Regions from separate parts of the Kribbella koreensis genome, predicted to be linked through region 3. Evidence: riboswitches for the same ligand, from Rfam matches in the RefSeq annotation. Region 3 holds a riboswitch; each other region holds the start of a gene.
The links. Region 3 has a riboswitch for cobalamin ahead of cobN (cobaltochelatase subunit CobN). Riboswitches for the same ligand answer to the same signal wherever they lie in the genome.

Region 1 (6,388 bases), on a different contig from region 3:
CGCGGGCAGCTCGGCTTCAGCTGGATGGTGTTGTCCGGGCGGTTGGCGGCACTGACCGACGAGGAGTACTTCTGGCGGCCGAGCAGCGAGGCGCTGACCGTCGTCCGCCGGCAGTACGCGGGGCGGTTCAGGTCGCTCGGGTCGGGTGAGTGGGTCGCGCAATGGCCGGACGAGCCGGACCATCGCGGACCACGGACGATCGCCTGGCTGATCGCACACCTGACCGAGACGTTCTTCGAGCGGTGGGAGTGGACCTTCGGCGCGAGCCGACAAGGCCGCGCCGACATCACCCTCCACGGCAACGCCCAGGACGCCGTCGCCTGGCTCACCCACTGGGTCGAAGCCTGGCGAGACTCCATCGCCAACCTCGACGAGGACCAAGCCATGACCGTAGGCCTCAGCCAAGCCACCGAACTGGACGCCGCCGAGCCCTTCGGCCACGTGGTCCTCCGCCTCAACCGCGAGCTGATCCACCACGGCTCCGAGATCATGACCCTCCAAGACCTCCACGCCCTGGCGGCCTGACCGCACACCCCCGATCCCTGGTCGTCGAGGCGGAGGCCGCTCCATCCACCGCTCAGGAGCGCGCCTCGGCGACCAGGCCAACCGTCACACCGCCCACCCGATCCGCTCCCAAACCCTCGGGCGGCCAGAGGGTCGGCTGTCAGGAGAGCAGTTTGGTGGCGAGGTCCCAGACCTGGTCGAAGGCGTTGATTTCGGTGGGGTTGAAGCGGTTCTTGGTGACGGCTACCGAGATCCCGGTGGCGGTGTCCGCGTAGGCGGCAGAGCCACCGATGCCGACCATGCCGAAGACGGTCGGTGGAGCAGGGCGCATGCCGAGCTGGCCGATCGTGTAGCCGAGGCCGTACTGCGCCGGGCCGCCGGTCATCTCGTCCAGGCCGGTGGTGGAGAGGGCTGAGATCTCCTGCAGACGGGAAGGCGACAGCAGACGTACGCCGTCGACTTCGGACATCAGCGCGGCGTACATGCGAGCCATACCTCGAGCGGTGACGGTCCCCCAGGCCGGGATGTCGGCCATCGTCACGGCGGTGTTGTTGGCCAGAGCCGCATTGGGGAACAGCGATCGTGGGCCCGACTTGAAGAGCGGAAAGTCCGGCGGCAACGAAGCGAACATGGCCGCGCCGGCCGGGTCGTCCTCGAAGTGGGCAACACGATCGAGCTCCGAGGCCGGTACACCGAAGTACAACTCCCCCGCGATCCCCAGCCGGGCACCGATCCCAGCAGACAGCACCGAGGAGATCGGCTCGCCGCAAACCCGGCGGACGACCTCGCCGAGGATGAACCCGAAGGTGACCGCGTGATACCCGACCCGCGACCCCGGCACCCACCATGGCTCCAGCGAAGCGATCACCGAACACATCGCCTCCCAATCGCAGAACCGCGACAACGTCAGATCCGCAGGCACCGCCGGTACGCCGGCCGAGTGCGTCAGCACATGCCGGATCGTCGTCCCCTCCTTGCCATGAGCCCCGAACTCCGGCCACACCGAAGCCACCAATGTGTCGTACGACAACACCCCCTCCTCCACCAGCACATGGACGACGGTCGACGTCACCCCCTTCACCGTCGACGCGGCATAGAACAGCGTGTCCGACGCAACCGGCCGACCGGGAGCGGCCATCCCCGCCACGGCATCCACGATCAACTCGCCCCGGCGATAGACAGCGGCCTGCACGCCGTTCTCCGCACCCGACGCCACCAGACCCTCGATCGCGTCCACAACCTGCTCCTGCAATAACTCGTTCATACCAGCTCCTCGTTGACGACTCCCGGTACCGGGTCGGAGCCGCTGCGCCAAACTTGACATCGCACCCGAGATGCGTTTTTCACACAAGATGTGCGACACGCGGCGCGTCGAGACACTAGATGTGGGGTTCAGCGGGTTAAGGTCACATCACTGGTCGACAGGGGAATCCGGTGGAAATCCGGGGCTGCCCCGCAGCGGTAAGCGGATGAAGCAGTCCCGTGAGCCCGAATACCTGCGACCGGTGCGCGTGCCGCCGGCACGCGCTGTCCGAGACCTCGAGGGCGGGTCGCAGGGCGAGCAAGCGACAGGTCGTGCAACGCCGGTGTACCGCACCGGCGAGGAAGTCCCAGCAACTCGGTGCACCACCGGCCGGTCGGCGCAGCACAGTGGGTCGGTGCGATGGCGCCGCGCCGCGGGTGGCGCCGGGTAGAGCGGGCTGCGCGGCTCTGGTGCGGGAACTCGTCGTGCGCTTCCCCGGGGTCCCGGTCGTCAAGAGACTCGCGTGGAGAGAGCGCTTGTGACCATCGTTTCTGCGGGCAAGGCGGCCCAGGCCGCACCCCCGAACCAGCTCACCGTCGTCCGCCGGGACGGCAACAGCACCGCCTTCGACCCGACCAAGATCTCGGTCGCCCTCAGCAAGGCGTTCCTCGCCGTCGAGGGCAGCGAGGCCGGCGCCAGCCACCGCGTCCGCGACCTGATCGCCGACCTCACCGCCAAGGTGGTCGACGCGCTGACCGGCCGCGGCCGGCACAGCGTGCAGGTCGAGGACATCCAGGACCAGGTCGAGCTGGCGCTGATGCGGGCCGGCGAGCACCAGGTCGCGCGCGCCTATGTCCTGTACCGCGAAGAGCGCGCCAAAGCCCGTACGCCGGAGAACGCGGCCGAGCTGAGCACCAGCGACAGCACGAACAACACACCCGCCCGGCCCGTGATCAACGTCCGCGCCGCCGACGGCAGCACCACTCCCCTGGACGTCGACCGGCTCCGCGTCATCGTCGCCGAGGCAGCGGCGGGCCTCGACGCCGTGGATGCCGAGCTGATCCTCGACGAGACGCTCGGCTCCTGCTACGACGGCATCGCGCAGCATGAGGTCGAGCTCGCCCTGGTGATGGCGGCTCGCGGGTACGTCGAGACGGAACCGGAGTACAGCTACGCCGCTGCACGCCTCCTGCTCGACCAGATCCGTCGCGAGACGCTCGGCCGGGTGCACGGTGAAGCGCGGCAGGCGAGCCAGGCCGACATGGCCACGGCGTACGTCGACTACTTCCCTCAGTACATCCAGACCGGTATCGACGCGGGCCTACTCGACCCCGAGCTGGCCACGTTCGACCTGGCCAAGCTGGCTGCCGCGATCAAGCCCGAGCGCGACCTCAACTTCGCCTTCCTCGGCCTGCAGACCCTGTACGACCGGTACCTGCTGCACATCGACAAAACAAGGTTCGAGCTGCCGCAAGCGTTCTTCCTGCGAGTAGCGATGGGCATCTCGCTGAAGGAGGAGCACCGCGAGGACCGCGCGATCGAGTTCTACGAGCTGCTCAGCTCGATGCGGTTCATGTCGAGCACGCCGACCCTGTTCAACTCCGGTACGACCCGCCCGCAGCTGTCGAGCTGCTTCCTCACCACGGTCGACGACGACCTGTCCGGCATCTTCGCCGGCATCCGCAACAACGCGCTGCTGGCGAAGTACTCGGGTGGTCTGGGCAACGACTGGACCCCGGTGCGCGGGATCGGCGCCAAGATCCGCGGCACCAACGGCGAGTCGCAGGGCGTCGTGCCGTTCCTGAAGATCGCCAACGACACCGCCGTCGCGGTCAACCAGGGTGGCAAGCGCAAGGGCGCGGTCTGCGCGTACCTCGAGACCTGGCACATGGACATCGAGGAGTTCCTCGACCTGCGCAAGAACACCGGTGACGAACGTCGCCGCACGCACGACATGAACACGGCCAACTGGGTGCCCGACCTGTTCCTGCAGCGGGTCGAGTCCGGTGGCGACTGGACGCTGTTCTCGCCCGACGAGGTGCCGGATCTGCACGACCTTTACGGCGCCGCGTTCAAGACGGCCTACGAGAACTACGAGCACAAGGCCGACCAGGGCGAGATCCGGGTGTTCCGCCGGGTCAAGGCCGTCGACCTGTGGCGCCGGATGCTGACCGTGCTGTTCGAGACCGGTCACCCGTGGATCACCTTCAAGGACGCGTGCAACCTGCGCTCGCCGCAGCAGCACGACGGTGTGGTGCACTCGTCGAACCTGTGCACCGAGATCACCCTGAACACCACCGTCGACGAGACCGCGGTCTGCAACCTGGGATCGGTCAACCTGGTCGCCCACCTGACGGACACCGGTCTCGACGCCGAGCTTCTGAAGCGCACCGTCAAGACGGCCGTCCGGATGCTCGACAACGTGATCGACGTGAACTTCTACACCACACCCGAGTCGGAGCGAGCGAACCAGCGCCACCGCCCGGTCGGCCTCGGCCTGATGGGCTTCGCCGACGCGCTCTTCGCACTGCGCATCCCGTACAGCTCCGACGCCGCCGTCGCGTTCGCCGACAGCTCGATGGAGCAGATCAGCTACCACGCGATCGAGGCGTCCAGCGATCTGGCCGCCGAGCGCGGCCGGTACCAGACGTACGAAGGCTCGCTGTGGAGCCAGGGCATCCTGCCGATCGACTCGCTCGAGCTGCTGCGCCAGGCGCGCAACGGCGATCTGACCGTCGACACGAGCAAGCAGCTCGACTGGGACGCGCTGCGCGGCAAGGTACTCCGCGAAGGCATGCGCAACTCCAACGTGCTGGCGATCGCGCCGACCGCGACGATCTCCAACATCTGCGGGGTCAGCCAGTCGATCGAGCCGATCTACCGCAACCTGTTCGTGAAGTCGAACATGTCCGGCGAGTTCACCGTCGCCAACCCGTACCTGGTCGCCGACCTCAAGGCGCGCGGGCTGTGGGACCAGGTGATGGTCTCCGACCTCAAGTACCACGACGGCATCCTGTCCCAGATCGACCGGGTCCCGGCCGACCTGCAGGAGCTGTACGCGACCGCGTTCGAGATGGACCCGCTGTGGCTGGTCAAGGCCGCGTCGCGCCGGCAGAAGTGGCTCGACCAGGCACAGTCGCTCAACCTCTACATGACGGCGCCGTCGGGCAAGGCGCTCGACGAGCTGTACCGGTCGGCCTGGCGGTACGGGCTCAAGACCACGTACTACCTGCGCTCCCAGTCGGCCACGCACGTCGAGAAGTCCACGCTGCAAGGCACGGACGGCCGGCTCAACGCAGTACCAGTCGCGCTGCCTGAACCCACAGGTGCCGTTTGCTCAATCGAAGACCCTGACTGCGAGGCCTGCCAGTGACGACCACAGGATTGGGTGAGATCACCCTCGGAGCGGCCCGGATCGACGTCACCGACAAGGCGATGATCAACGCCCGGGCGGACGTCAACCAATTGCTGCCACTCAAGTACCAATGGGCCTGGGACAAGTACCTTGCCGGGTGCAACAACCACTGGATGCCGACCGAGGTCTCGATGCAGGCCGACATCGCGCTGTGGAAGTCGAAGGACGGGTTGACCGAGGACGAGCGGCTGATGCTGAAGCGCAACCTCGGCTTCTTCGCCACCGCGGAGTCGCTGGTCGCGAACAACATCGTGCTCGCGGTCTACCGCCAGCTGACCAACCCCGAGTGCCGGCAGTACCTGCTGCGCCAGGCGTTCGAGGAGGCCGTGCACACGCACACCTTCCAGTACATCTGCACGTCGCTCGGGCTGGACGAGGGCGAGCTGTTCAACATGTACCGCGAGGTGCCGTCGATCTCCGACAAGGACGCGTGGGCGCTCAAGTACACACAGCACTTGGAGGACCCCGACTTCAAGACCGGTACGCCGGAATCGGACACGGACTTCCTGCGCGACCTGATCGCGTTCTACGTGGTCTTCGAGGGCATGTGGTTCTACACCGGGTTCGCGCAGATCCTGTCGCTCGGCCGGCGCAACAAGATGGTCGGCATCGCCGAGCAGTACCAGTACATCCTGCGCGACGAGTCGATCCACCTGAACTTCGGCATCGACTGCATCAACCAGATCAAGCAGGAGAACCCGCACCTGTGGACCCCGCAGTTCCAGGCCGAGGTCCGTCAGATGCTGACCGAGGCATGTGAGCTCGAGGTCGCGTACGGCCGTGCCACCATGCCCAACGGCATGCTCGGCCTCACCGCGGACCTGTGCGAGCAGTACATGCACTTCGTCACCGACCGTCGCGCCGAACAGATCGGCATCGCCCCGATCTTCGGCGAGACCCGCAACCCGTTCGGCTGGATGTCGGAAATGATGGACCTGAAGAAGGAGAAGAACTTCTTCGAATCCCGAGTCATCGAGTACCAATCGGGCGGCGGCCTGAGCTGGGACTGAGCCTCGAGCGTCCGGGGAACCGCCTCCCGTGGTTCCCCGGACCTCCCGGTTTGGCATGCTTGCGGTCCCACACATCGCCCAGTGAGGACCAAAATGCCCAAGCGAACCGCGGCACTCGTCGTTCTCGCGGTGGCCGTAGCCGCCGCGGCCCTGACGATCGTCCTCGACTGGGGTTGGTCCGCCTGGATCGCCACCCTGGCGATCGCTGCCGTCGCG
Region 2 (6,388 bases), on a different contig from region 3:
GGTCGCCAAGTCCGACGTACCGGTTGCTTCCAGCGCGGCGGCGACGACGCGCTCGTCTTCGGCCGACCACTGGCGGAACCAGCGTTGGTGCGGATGACGCCCGCGCCCGACGAGGTCGGAGACGGTGATGCCGTCGGGCGCGACCGGCTGCTGCGGGAGCATGCCGAGCTTCGTCGCCAGGGTGCTCCCCGACAACCCGGCCAGGTCAGCACCATCCAGATACACAGCACCGCCTTTCGGCGCCAGCAACCTGGCCAGCCCGCGCAACAGCGTCGACTTCCCACACGCGTTGGCCCCGACGATGACCGTGATCTGCCCGGCGGGGATCTCGACGGACAGCCCCGTGACGACCGGCGTCGCGTCGTACCCGAGGCTCAGCCGGTCAGTGCGCAGTACCGCCATCAGGTCAGCCTCCTTGCCCGACGCGGTTCGCGCGGGCCATCAGAATCATCAGGTACGGGGCGCCGAGGAACGCCGTGACGACCCCCACCGGCAGTGCCGTCGGCGCGAACAGTTCCCGCGCGAGCAGGTCGGAAGCAACCACCAGCAACGCCCCGATCGCCCCCGCGGCAAGCAACCCAGCGACGCGCTCGGCGACCAGCCGGCGAGCGAGCTGCGGCGCGACGAGCGCGACGAAACCGATCGGTCCAGCCGCCGCCGTCGCCAGCCCGGCCAGGCCGACTCCGACAGCGATCAGCAGCCCTCGGGACAGCTCGACCCGACCCGCGAGTGTACGAGCGAGGTCGTCGCCCAACTCGAGAAGCCTCAGCTGTCGCGACCCAGCCATCGCCGCCGGTACCAGGACCAGCAACGTGATCCCGATCAGCATCACGTGCGGCCAGGACCGTCCGGCGAGACTCCCGGCGAGCCACATGGAGGCGCTCTTCGCCGCGTAGATCTCGGCCAGCGTCAGCAGGTACGCCGTGATCGAGCCGACGATCGCGGTGACACCGATCCCGACCAGCACCAGGCGATACCCGGCAATCCCTTGTTTATAAGCGAGAAGATAGATAGCCGTTGCTGTTAGCAACGAGCCCGCGAGCGCGCCGACCGGGAGCCAGCCGATCGCCGTACCGAAGATCGTGATCATCAGTACCGCGGCCAGCGCCGCTCCCGCGTTGATCCCGATCAGATCCGGACTGACCAACGGATTGCGCGCCAACCGCTGGAAGATGGCCCCCGAGATCGCGAACGCGGCACCGACCCCCATCCCGACCAGCACCCGGGGCAACCGGTTGTTGACCACCACATCCGTCATGATCAAAGAACCGTTACCCGCCAGCGTATTGAGCACCTCCGACAACGGAATCTCATAGTCGCCCATCGTCAGCGAGACGGCGGCGGTCGCCAAAGCGAGCGCCCATGCGACCGTCGAGACCAGGATGCTGGCGACGTCGACCCGGGTCGAGAACGGACCGAGCCGGACCGCCCTCACAGCGTCGCCCTGACGGCGCACGGCTCCACCGGGCGCAGCTCCACGGCGTTCGCCTTCACAGCTCGGCCAGTTTGCGGCGGCGGACCAGGGCGATGAAGAGCGGGGCGCCAATCAGGGCGGTGATGATGCCGACCTGCAACTCGTCAGGACGTGCGACGAGTCGGCCGGTGACGTCGGCGAGTAGGAGGACGGTCGGCGCTAGGACGAGGGAGTACGGCAGGATCCAGCGGTAGTCGGCGCCGACCAGGGCCCTTGCGACGTGCGGCACAGCCAACCCGACGAAGGCGATCGGGCCGGCCATCGCGGTCGCAGTACCGGCGAGCAGCATGACCGCGAGTGCCGCCAACAGACGAACCACCCAGATCCTGGTACCGAGGGTCGCAGCCAGGTCGTCACCCAACGCCAGCTGGTTGAGTGATCGACCAAGAGCCAACGCCAAGGCGATCCCCACGGCAATGAAAGGCAGCGCCTGCGCAACGATCGCGCTGGTTGCCAAGGTCAACGATCCGACGACCCAGAAGCGGAATTCGTTCAAAGTCGAGAGGTCGAGCAGAGTGATGGCCGACGTCACCGACCCAAGCAGAGCGGAGAGCGCCGCCCCGGCCAGCGCTAGCTTGACCGGCGTCGCGCCCCCTCGACCGACCGACCCGACGAGATAGACCACGACGGTCGCAACCAACGCCCCACCCATCGCAAACCACACGTAGCCAGTGAGCGACTGGACCCCCAGCAGGCCGATCGCAGCGACCACGGCCAGCGCGGCGCCCGCGTTCACACCGAGGATGCCCGGATCGGCCAGCGGGTTGCGCGTGATCCCCTGCATGACGGCGCCGGCCAGCCCGAGGGCAGCACCGGCCAGCAGGCCTACCGCAGTACGGGGGAAGCGCAGGTACCGGATCACTCGGTCCGTGTCCGATCCGGTGAAGTCGGCCGCCGCGACGAAGACGTCATGCGGACCGAACCACTGATTGCCGGCCACCAACGACAGCAACACGGCCCCCAGCAGCACGACACAGGCGACGGCGAGCCCGCCCGCCCGCAACCCGCCGCCCCTTACCCGGCCAAACCCATCACGGAGACCAGAGCCCTTCACCGCGTCCGGGCCCTCGACCGCGACCAGGTTCTTCACTTGACCAGGTCGGGGTGGATCAGCTTCGCGATCAGTTCGGTGGAATTGGCGCCGCGTACGCCGGCCGAGTGGTGCGCGAACAACCACGGGTACACGTGCTTGTTCTTCACCGACTTCAGATTCGCGTACGCCGGATTGCCCAAGATCTTCTGCACATCCGGCTGGACCTGCGCCTCTGTCAGCGACGCGTCGCAGCACCCGCTGATCAGCACATAGTCGGGGTCGCGCTTGATGAACTCCTCGACGCTGACCTTCACGTTCCGCTTCGACGTCAGGTCGGCGAAGGCGTTCACCCCACCGGCCTGCTTGATCAGCACCGACCCGAAGTCCGGCCCACCCGACACCGTCAGCCCGCCACCCTCCAGCCCCGGGCGCAGGATCGCCACGGTCGGCCGGTCCGCACCCTTGACCTTCGCCTCAACAGCCGCGATCCGCTTCTGCTGGTCGGCGATCACCTGCTCGGCGCGGTCGGAGACGTCGAACAGCCTGCCGAGATCGCGCAGATCGGCGTACACGTTGTCCATCGAGACGGTCGATGGGTCGATCGCCTCGTCGCCCTTGCCGTCCGCGGTAGGGCAGAGCGGGCTGAAGATCCAGGTCCGCACACCGAGGTCCGACAGGCTCTTGCGGCTGCCGAAGCTCTCGTCGCTGCCGCCGCCACCGAACACGTCGTTGAAGCCGGAGAGCACGAAGTCGGGGTTCTGGCTGAGCAGTTCCTCGCGACTCGGCAGGTTCTTGTAGTACTTCGCGTCCTGCTGCGCCGCGGCGTACGGCGGCAGCACGTCCGCGTCCAGGTACGCCGTCCCGACCAGCCGGTCCGAGATCCCCAGCGCGTGCGCCATCTCGATCGCCGGCTGGTACGCCGCGAACACCCGCTCAGGCGGCCCGGCGACGGTCACGTCGATCCCGCAGTTCTTGACGGTGACGGCACCGGCGGCCGGCCCCGCTGTGGCGGCACCTCCGCACCCGGTGGCCAGGGACAGTACGACGACAGCAGCAACCAGCGTTTTCACGCGCGCCTCCAGCACCTCGTGGACGGTGTGACACGCCGTGGCCGGTCTCCTGGCTGACGGGAACCGCGCTCCAGGGTCTGACCTTCCCAGCCAACCTCGGCCAGTGGTCTCCACAACAGAACAACCCCAGAACATCCCGATCACAGTGGCGAGGGCCGCATCGGCATCACACCGATTTCCCGAACACCACGACCCCGCAACCGTAACCCACCTGCAACCCAGTCGCAGAAACCGCCCCGGGAACAGGACGATGAACTGGTTCAAGCACCAACGGAGGGCGGGCACCCCTCCGCGAGAAGTACGACAAGTCGGCAGGATCCCCAGCCCCAGCCCCAGCCCCCAGCCCGAAACATCTCAGGGGTTAACCCCTGAGATGTGGGGTTGCCCAGCGGGATTCTCGGGGGGCAACCCAGCAACTGAAGGGTTAACCCCCGAGATGACGGTGGGCGGCGGCGACGGTCGGCGGGGTCAGCGGGGGTAGAGGTCGGTGGGGTCAGCGGGTGTAGAGGCCGGACATGGTCAGGACGAAGCTGGCCATGTCGTCTTTGTCGGTGGTGCCCGCGGGGAGGGGGACCAGGTCGACGATCTTGTCGGTGCCTACTCGGATGATGGAGCGGCCGGTGACGGTGTCTACGTAGGCTTCGTCGCCGAGGGGCATGGGGAAGGAGGTCGCGGCCTTGCTGATCGGGGCGGTGATGGCTTCGGCGTCCTTGACCCGGCGGACGGTGGAGTAGAGGACGCGGGTCTTGGTGAGCCAGGCGCAGACGATGTCGCCGGCGTCGGTCTCGCCGTCGCGGCGGACCGAGGCTTCGATCCCCATCACCTTCGTGGCGGCTGACGTGCCGCGCTCGCACTCCGGCCGGGTGATGTAAGGCGCAGGCTCCGGCAGCCCCCCGGTCTGTTGGGCCGCGTCCTGGGCCAGTACTACGTACTTCGCCAGCGTCGCCGGCGGCCCACTGATCTTGCGCAGCTTGCCGTCGGCCAGGAACACGACGAAGCGGCTGGTGCCGAATCCGCCCTGCCCGACGGTCAGCGACTTGGCCGGCTCGCCCTTGGTCGCGTCGTAGGCCTTGCGAACCGCCGCCAGATCCGCGGCCGTTGCAAAGAAGGCGGACGTGCCAACTCGTAGTACCGGCCCGGACGAGTTGCTACTCAACCCGAGCTCGCACTGGTCGTACGTCGGGAAGCCCAGCTCCGGCAGCACCGGCTTCGGCTGGATCCGCACCACCGGCACACCCAGCGTCGTCTGCACGAGCGTCTGGTTCATCCGCACGCACAAGGTGTCGGCCACCTTGGAGGTAGGCGGCGTACTAGGCGTCTCCGACGGCGTAGAGGTCGGGGTAGGCGTCTCGGTGGGCGTAGTGCTGACCGACACCAGCGGCGGCACACTAGGCGCCGTCTCGCCTCCAGGACCGCCGCACCCGGCCAGCAACGCAGTACTGCCGAGCAGAGCGACCACCAACCGAGTACGCATGGTCACAGAGCCTAACCGCAAGCCCTACTCATGGCTCTCGATGAACTCCTTCGTCTTGGCGATCGCGAACCCCCACCCCTGATGCACCGTCGGCGCCGGCGGGATCGCGATCTCGTCCGGATTCGTCAGTACGTCGATCAGCACCGGCCCCGTAGTACCCAGCGCCTGCGAGACCGCCGAGTCCACGTCACCAGGCCGCTCGACCCGAATCCCGGTCAGCCCGATCGCCCTCGCCACCTCGGCGAAATCCGGATTCGCCAACTTGGTCCCGTACTCCGGCAGCCCGACCTGCTCCATCTCCAGCTTCACCATCCCGAGCCGCCCGTTGTTGAACACGACCAACTTGACCGGCAACTCGTACGCCACCGCCGTGATCAGGTCCCCCAACAGCATCGACAACCCGCCGTCACCGCAGAACGCCACCACCTGCCGCGACCGATCCACCGCTGACAATCCGAGCGCATGCGGCATCGCATTGGCCATCGACCCCAGGTTGTACGACCCGATCAGCCGCCGATCCCCACGCATCCGCACGTACCGCGCCAGCCAGACCGTCGACATCCCCGTGTCGCTCGTGAACAGCGCATCATCAGCCGCATGCCGATCCACGGCCGCCGCCAGCAACTCCGGACGGATACGAGCCTCCGGGTTGTCCACCTTGCGCCGCAGCAACCCCTTGGGCTTCCGGTCGAACCCAGGATCCGTGAACTGCACCTGCCGCTCCCGCCAAGCCGCGTACGACTTCCGCGCCTTCTCCAGATGCGCAGTAGACGTCTTCTGCTCAAGCAAAGGCAGCAACTGCGCAAGCGTCGGCTGTGCATGCCCAACCAGCCCGTGGTCGACCAGTACCCGCCGCCCGATGTGCCCACCCCGCACATCCAGCTGCACGACGGTCTTCCCCGACGGCAGGAACTCCCGGTAGGGGAAGTCGGTCCCCACCAGGAACAGCACGTCACACCCGTCAAACGCCACCTTGCTCGCGTGATTGCCCAGCAGCCCCGACTGCCCGACCTCCTGCGGCAGATTCTCCTCGAACCGCTCCTTGGCCTTCAGCGTGAGCACAGCGGGCGCTGCCAACAGCTCCGCGAGCTGCTGCACTTCAGCCAGCGCCTCCCGCGCTCCAGCACCGACCAGCAGCGTCACGTTGTCCGCAGCGTTCAGTACTGCCGCCACCTTCGACAGCTCAGCCGCATCAGGCACGGTGTGCGACGCAGGCTCGAGGAACTGCGGCACCGGCGTACCGTGCGGCACCTCTAGACCGCCAACGTCACCAGGGATCGACAGTACGGCGACACCGCGCTCCGCGAGCGCCGCATTGACCGCCTGCTCGATCAGCC
Region 3 (6,388 bases):
TCCACTTGGAGCCTCGACCGTACGACGACCTTCGTCCGCTCGCTGCCGGCCGCCGCGCCCGCCGAGCTCACCCGGATGGCCGCGCAGATCGTGGACGCGTTCATCCCGACCGCGGAGCACCTACTAGGCCTCGGACTCGGCTACCTGTCGCTCGGCCGTGCCTCGCGCACGCTCTCGACCGGTGAGCTGCAGCGAGTACAGCTCAGCCGCACTCTGCGAAGCAGCGCGACCGGCCTGCTGTACGTCCTCGACGAACCGTCCATCGGGTTGCATCCGAGCAACATCGACGCCCTGATGGCGGTCGCCCGCCGCCTGGTCGAGACCGGCAACTCCGTGGTCCTCGTCGACCACGACGTCCGCGTACTCCGGCACGCCGACTGGCTGATCGAGATCGGCCCCGGAGCCGGCGCGCACGGCGGCGAGATTGTTGCCACCGGCACCGTCGAGGACCTGTCGAAGTCGTCCGCGTCGGTGATCGGCGGCTTCCTCAGCGGTGAGGAGCCGGCCGTCGTCCGTCCACGCGTGGCGGTTGACGACGTCTTCGAACACGGCCGGATCCACCTTGAGACAGCTCCCCGCTTCACCCTGAAGGCGCTCGAAGCGTCGTTCCCCCTGCTCCGGCTCACGGCGGTCACCGGCGTCTCCGGGTCAGGCAAAACCACCCTCGTACTGGACAGCCTCGCCCCGGCGCTGCTCGGCCAGGCACCCAAGCATGTACGTCACCTGGACGCCGGCGGCATCAACCGTACCGTCATCGTCGACGCCGTTCCGATCGGGCGCAACGTGCGCTCCACCGTGGCGACGTACAGCGGCGTCCTCGACGATCTCCGCCGAGCCTTCGCCGGTACTCCGGAAGCGGTGTCGCGCGGACTCAAGGCCGCGGACTTCTCGTACAACACCGGCAGTCTGCGCTGCCCGCAATGCGACGGCACCGGCCAGATCTCGCTGGACGTCCAGTTCCTCCCCGACGTCGACATTCCTTGCCCGGTGTGCGAAGGCCGCCGCTACAACCCCGACTGCGACACCATCACCCTCGACGGCCTGACCATGGCCGGTGCTCTGGCTTTGACGGTCGAACAGGCCCGCTCGAAGTTCACCGGCCTGCGCAAGATGCAAGCGCGCCTCCGCACCCTCGACGAGGTCGGCCTCGGCTACCTCATCCTCGGCGAGGCAACTCCGGCTCTGTCCGGCGGCGAAGCCCAGCGCCTCAAACTCATCGCCGACCTGGAGAAGCCCCAACAAGGCACCCTCTTCATCTTCGACGAACCCAGCGTCGGCCTGCACCCCGCCGACATCCGCGTCCTCCTCACGGTCTTCGACCGCCTGATCACCGCCGGCGCCACGGTCATCGTGATCGAACACGACCTCGACATGATCGCCAACGCCGACCACGTGATCGACCTAGGCCCCGGCGGCGGCACCGACGGCGGCCGCATAGTCGCCGCCACCACCCCCACCCTCCTCACCCAAGCCCCAGAAAGCCTCACCGGCCAGTACCTCCGCGACGTCCTCTAGCCCGCCGACAGGCCGGGACAATCTTGTCCGGCATCGTGACCCGGAGCGACAAGCTAGCGGTCGCGACGACCGGTACGTACGCGAATTTTGGGACCGTGCTGTGATGCCTCCGCCTGAAGCGATTCCGGCCAAGGGAAATCGAGCGGGTCGGAGCTCGCCTGCCAGCGGTGGCTCAGTTCGCGGAGGGTCTCGGTGGTGCGGTCGAGGTCGACATCGGCGTACGGGCACGGATCGGCTCGGGTGACGCCCCACATCTCGCGGACCTCAGCGTACGGCGTGGGCTGGTCCTTCTCGACCGCCAGGTGAAAGACGCTCGAAAGCGCCTCGCTCATGCCGATGCTGTTCGGTGCTTTGAGAATGCGCGCGCTGCGGACCTTCGCGTCGTGACGCTTCTTGCCGGCCGTCTGCTCCATGCTGTCGAAGACCGCACCGGCTGCGATACAGCCGAAGATGCCGTCGGGCATGCGCAGCTCGCGTTCGGTGACCGCATGCGCGAGATCGTGCGGCACGCGGTGCTTGCGCGAGTACGAGAACAGAGTGAACTCCGCCCCGTCCGCACGCCGGATCAACGTAAGGCTCTCACCACCACGCGGGTCATGCAGAAAGGTCAGTCGCATGTCCTCAGAGTGGCCGTCCTGTCGGCATAGGCGCCACTGGTTTAACCAAGCACGAGGGGCAACTTCTTGGTGAGCTCACCGAGTTGCGTCTTCTCCAAGTCGGACGGCTCACGGCGCCCGGTGCTGATCAACAGCACGTCCTTGTCGGACCAGCTCGCAGGAAACCCAGCGCCGGCGATCTGCTCGATCATGTCCCGGCTCTCGGCGAGGCCTTCGATCGATGGTCCTGGCGCTTGCGGTAGGTGAGCGACCAGATCGAGGTGGTGCAGCGTCCACTCCAGCACGTACGCCGAGAGGTAGTCGCCCGCCGTCAGCACCATGTCCTGTGTGCTGACCAGCATCGCCGGATCAGCCAACTCAGCCGCCCGCCCGGCCGCCGCACCCACGTCATCGAGATGAAACTTGAGCAACCCCGGATCCCCGTACGCCGCCGCCAACCGAACGATCAACGCATCCAGCGGATCCTCACCAGCAGCCGCCGCCTCAGCCACCGCCCAGTAACTCACCGAGTCATGCGTCGCCTCGGCCTCGCTGGGCGTCACCAGCGTGATCAACACGTCCTGCGCATCAATCACCAGGTGACAAACCAGATCCCGCACCAACCACCCCGCACACCCCGACGCCTCGCCGAAGTCGGCATCACCCAGCCCAGCAACAGCCGCCCGCAACGCACCCCAAGACTCTGAGAACAGATCCACCCCAGCAAGCTAATGCGCCACCAGTCCACGCCGTACACAAGAACAGGCAGTAGCCCCCACACCGCCGACGTCCTGCGATCGATGCGCAGGCGTGGGTGGGAGTGTCGGGCGTGTGAGCGACGGTGGTGCAGGCGGAGCTCGACCGTGGGGGAGTAGTTGCCGACGCGGTCGACTAGAGTCGTGCTGTCATCGACGGCTGTGCAGGAACCCGGTGTGAGTCCGGGGCGGTCCCGCCACTGTGACCGGGGGTTTCCCGGGAGTCAGGAACTGCTGCTGTCGTACCTGCCACCTGGGGCGTGGACACCCCGAGGAAGGACCGGTCGCGCGTGCCCGCGAACCTTTTGCTGCTCTCCACTGCCGACACCGACCTGCTGGCCGCTTCGCAGGCCCAGGCCGGATGGAAGGTCGCCAACCCGGCGCGGGTCGAGCTCGATGATGTTGCCACCCTGCTTGACGGCGTCGAGGTCGTCGTGGTCCGCCTGCTGGGCGGTCGCCGCGCCTGGGAGGAGGGTCTCGACGCCGTCATCTCCTCGAACATCCCCACCGTCGTGCTCAGTGGAGAGGCAGCGCCCGACGCCGAGCTGATGTCGATGTCGACCGTCCCCGCCGGCGCGGTCACCGAGGCGCTCGCGTACCTCCGTGAGGGCGGCTCCGAGAACCTCCAGAACCTGGCGGGCTTCCTCCGAGACACGATCCTCCTCACCGGCGACGCATTCGACCCACCCAAGACCCTCCCGACGTACGGCATCCGCGCCGGCCGCACCTTCGCCAAGGACCACCGCCCAGTAGTCGGCATCGTCTACTACCGCGCCCACGAGATCTCCGGCAACACAGCCTTCGTCGACGCCCTCGCGACCGCGATCGAGCAGGCCGGCGCCCAGCCCCTTCCCCTGTACTGCGGAACGCTGCGCGGCCTGGACCCCACCCACGCGGACAACGCCGACCTCTTCGCCCTCCTCAAGCAATGCGATGTCCTCGTCACCACCCTCCTCGCGGCCGGCGGCACCGTTGCCTCCAACGCAACGGCCGGCGGCGACGACTCCTGGGACGCAGGCGCCCTCGCCTCCCTCGACATCCCGCTCCTCCAAGGCCTCGCCCTCACCTCGACCCGCGAGCAGTGGCTCGAGAGCGACGCCGCGATCAGCCCGCTCGACGCTGCCACCCAGGTCGCGATCCCCGAGTTCGACGGACGCCTGATCACCATCCCGTTCTCCTTCAAGGCGTACGACGCCGAGGGCATCGCCAGCTATGCCCCCGACGAGGAGCGCTGCGCCAGGCTTGCCGGCATCGCAGTCGCCCAGGCCAAGCTTCGGCACGTCGAGCCGAAGGACAAGAAGCTGGCGCTTGTACTGTCCTCATACCCGACCAAGCACGCCCGGATCGGCAACGCCGTCGGCCTCGACACCCCGGCCTCGGCGGTCGTCATCCTCGGCCAGCTCAAGGAGGCCGGCTACGACCTCGGCCCCGACCTCAATCTCGACGAGCTCCAGGGCGCGGACGGCGCCGACGGACTCATCCACCGGCTCATCGCGGCCGGCGGTCACGACGTCGACTGGCTCACCGACGAGCAGTTGTCCAGTGCGGTCGCGAAGATCCCGCTCTCGACGTACCAGCACTGGTTCGGCAAGACCCCCGAAACGTTGCAGCAAGCAATGATCGAGGCGTGGGGGGAGGCCCCGGGTTCCCTGTACGTCGACCAGTCCGGCCCCGAGCCCGCGATCGCCCTCGCGGCCCTCCAGTTCGGCAACGTCGTGCTGATGATCCAGCCGCCCCGCGGTTTCGGCGAGAACCCGGTCGCGATCTACCACGACCCCGACATGGCCCCGTCGCACCACTACTTGGCGGCCTATCGCTGGCTCGAAGCGCCAACCGAAGAAGGCGGTTTCGGCGCCCACGCGGTGGTCCACCTCGGCAAGCACGGCACGCTCGAATGGCTTCCTGGCAAGGGCATCGGTATGGCGGCCGACTGCGCGCCCGACGCCGTACTGGGCAACCTCCCGCTCGTCTACCCGTTCATCGTCAACGACCCCGGCGAGGGTACGCAGGCCAAGCGTCGCGGGCATGCCGTGATCGTCGACCACCTGGTACCACCGATGGCGCGCGCCGAGACGTACGGCGACATGGCCAAGCTGGAGTACCTGCTCGACGAGTACGCCACGGTGTCGGCCCTCGACCCCGACAAGGTCCCGACCCTGCGCGCGCAGATCTGGACGCTGATCCAGGCCGCTCAGCTGCACCACGATCTGCACACCTCGGAGAAGCCGGAGGACGAGGAGTTCGACGAGTTCGTCCTGCACCTCGACGGCTACCTCTGCGAGATCAAGGACGTCCAGATCCGCGACGGGCTGCACATCCTCGGCGGCGGGCCGGACGGCGAGGCACGGGTCAACCTCGTTCTCGCCGTACTGCGTGCGCAGCAGATGTGGGGTGGCGTCTCGGGCGCCGTACCGGGGTTGCGGGCTGCTCTCGGCCAGACCTTCGGCGTCGACGAGGCAGCGATGCTGGAGAACCCGGGCGTCGCCGTACCGGAGCTGGCGGACCTGGCGACGCTGGTGGATCTTCCTGCCGTGAGCGGTGCCGACGGTGTGGACCTGCTGGAGGCAGTTGCACGCAAGCTGGTTGTCGGCATGGAGACTCTGGCGTGGGATGCGGGCAAGGTGCCGGTCGTCATCGAGGAGGTACTCGGTCGCTCCTCGACTCAGGTCGAGAAGTCGCTGCAGTTCGCCGCGGACGAGGTCGTGCCGAGGTTGGCCCGCACCGGCGACGAGCTGACGAACGTACTCCGCGCGCTGGACGGCCGTTTCGTCGAAGCCGGCCCGTCGGGGTCGCCGACGCGCGGTCTGGTGAACGTCCTGCCGACCGGCCGCAACTTCTACGCCGTCGACCCCAAGGCGATCCCGAGCCGCAACGCCTGGGACGTCGGCGTCGCGCTGGCCGATTCGTTGCTCGCGAGGCACAAGGCCGAGACGGGGGAGTGGCCGCGATCGGTCGGGCTGACCGTCTGGGGCACGTCCGCGATGCGCACCCAGGGTGACGACCTGGCCGAGGTGCTGTGGCTGCTCGGGTGTCGCCCGGTCTGGGATGAGGCCTCGCGCCGGGTCACCGGCTTCGAGGTCGTCTCGCTGGAGGAGCTCGGCCGCCCGCGCGTCGACGTGACGATCCGGATCTCGGGCTTCTTCCGGGACGCGTTCCCGCATGTCGTCTCACTGCTCGACGAGGCCGTCCGCACCGTGGCGGCGCTCGATGAGGATGCCGAGAGCAACTACCTCAGAGCGCACGTCGACGCTGATGTAGCCGCGGGCAATGACATGAGGTCGTCGACGGCGCGCGTCTTCGGATCCAAGCCGGGCTCGTACGGTGCCGGCTTGCTGCCGCTCGTCGATGCGCGCAACTGGCGTACCGACGCCGAGCTGGCCGAGGTCTACGCGGTCTGGGGTGGGTACGCGTACGGCAAGGATCTCGACGGTGCGGAGGCCCGGCCGTCGATGGAGCGTGCCTATGCGCGGATCCAGGTCGCGGCCAAGAACGCGGACACCCGTGAGCACGACATCATGGATT

Region 1: linked by a shared signal. The riboswitch ahead of ABD116_RS00710 (ribonucleoside-diphosphate reductase subunit alpha) and the one ahead of cobN (cobaltochelatase subunit CobN) in region 3 are both predicted to bind cobalamin.
Region 2: linked by a shared signal. The riboswitch ahead of ABD116_RS17985 (ABC transporter substrate-binding protein) and the one ahead of cobN (cobaltochelatase subunit CobN) in region 3 are both predicted to bind cobalamin.

What each region holds. Positions count from the first base shown of each region.
Region 1 covers NZ_BAAAHK010000001.1:135,963-142,350, forward strand. Annotated here, with positions in the region: gene ABD116_RS00700 (DinB family protein) at 1-525, shown strand, start outside; gene ABD116_RS00705 (serine hydrolase domain-containing protein) at 665-1,768, opposite strand; cobalamin riboswitch at 1,885-2,022, shown strand; gene ABD116_RS00710 (ribonucleoside-diphosphate reductase subunit alpha) at 2,286-5,120, shown strand; gene ABD116_RS00715 (ribonucleotide-diphosphate reductase subunit beta) at 5,117-6,172, shown strand; gene ABD116_RS00720 (outer membrane protein assembly factor BamB family protein) at 6,266-6,388, shown strand, end outside.
Region 2 covers NZ_BAAAHK010000007.1:822,535-828,922, forward strand. Annotated here, with positions in the region: gene ABD116_RS17970 (ABC transporter ATP-binding protein) at 1-402, opposite strand, end outside; gene ABD116_RS17975 (FecCD family ABC transporter permease) at 407-1,435, opposite strand; gene ABD116_RS17980 (FecCD family ABC transporter permease) at 1,491-2,564, opposite strand; gene ABD116_RS17985 (ABC transporter substrate-binding protein) at 2,561-3,577, opposite strand; cobalamin riboswitch at 3,600-3,783, opposite strand; gene ABD116_RS17990 (hypothetical protein) at 4,071-5,051, opposite strand; gene ABD116_RS17995 (thiamine pyrophosphate-dependent enzyme) at 5,076-6,388, opposite strand, start outside.
Region 3 covers NZ_BAAAHK010000017.1:173,390-179,777, forward strand. Annotated here, with positions in the region: gene ABD116_RS30315 (excinuclease ABC subunit UvrA) at 1-1,515, shown strand, start outside; gene ABD116_RS30320 (hypothetical protein) at 1,569-2,132, opposite strand; gene ABD116_RS30325 (maleylpyruvate isomerase N-terminal domain-containing protein) at 2,174-2,830, opposite strand; cobalamin riboswitch at 2,989-3,119, shown strand; gene cobN (cobaltochelatase subunit CobN) at 3,157-6,388, shown strand, end outside.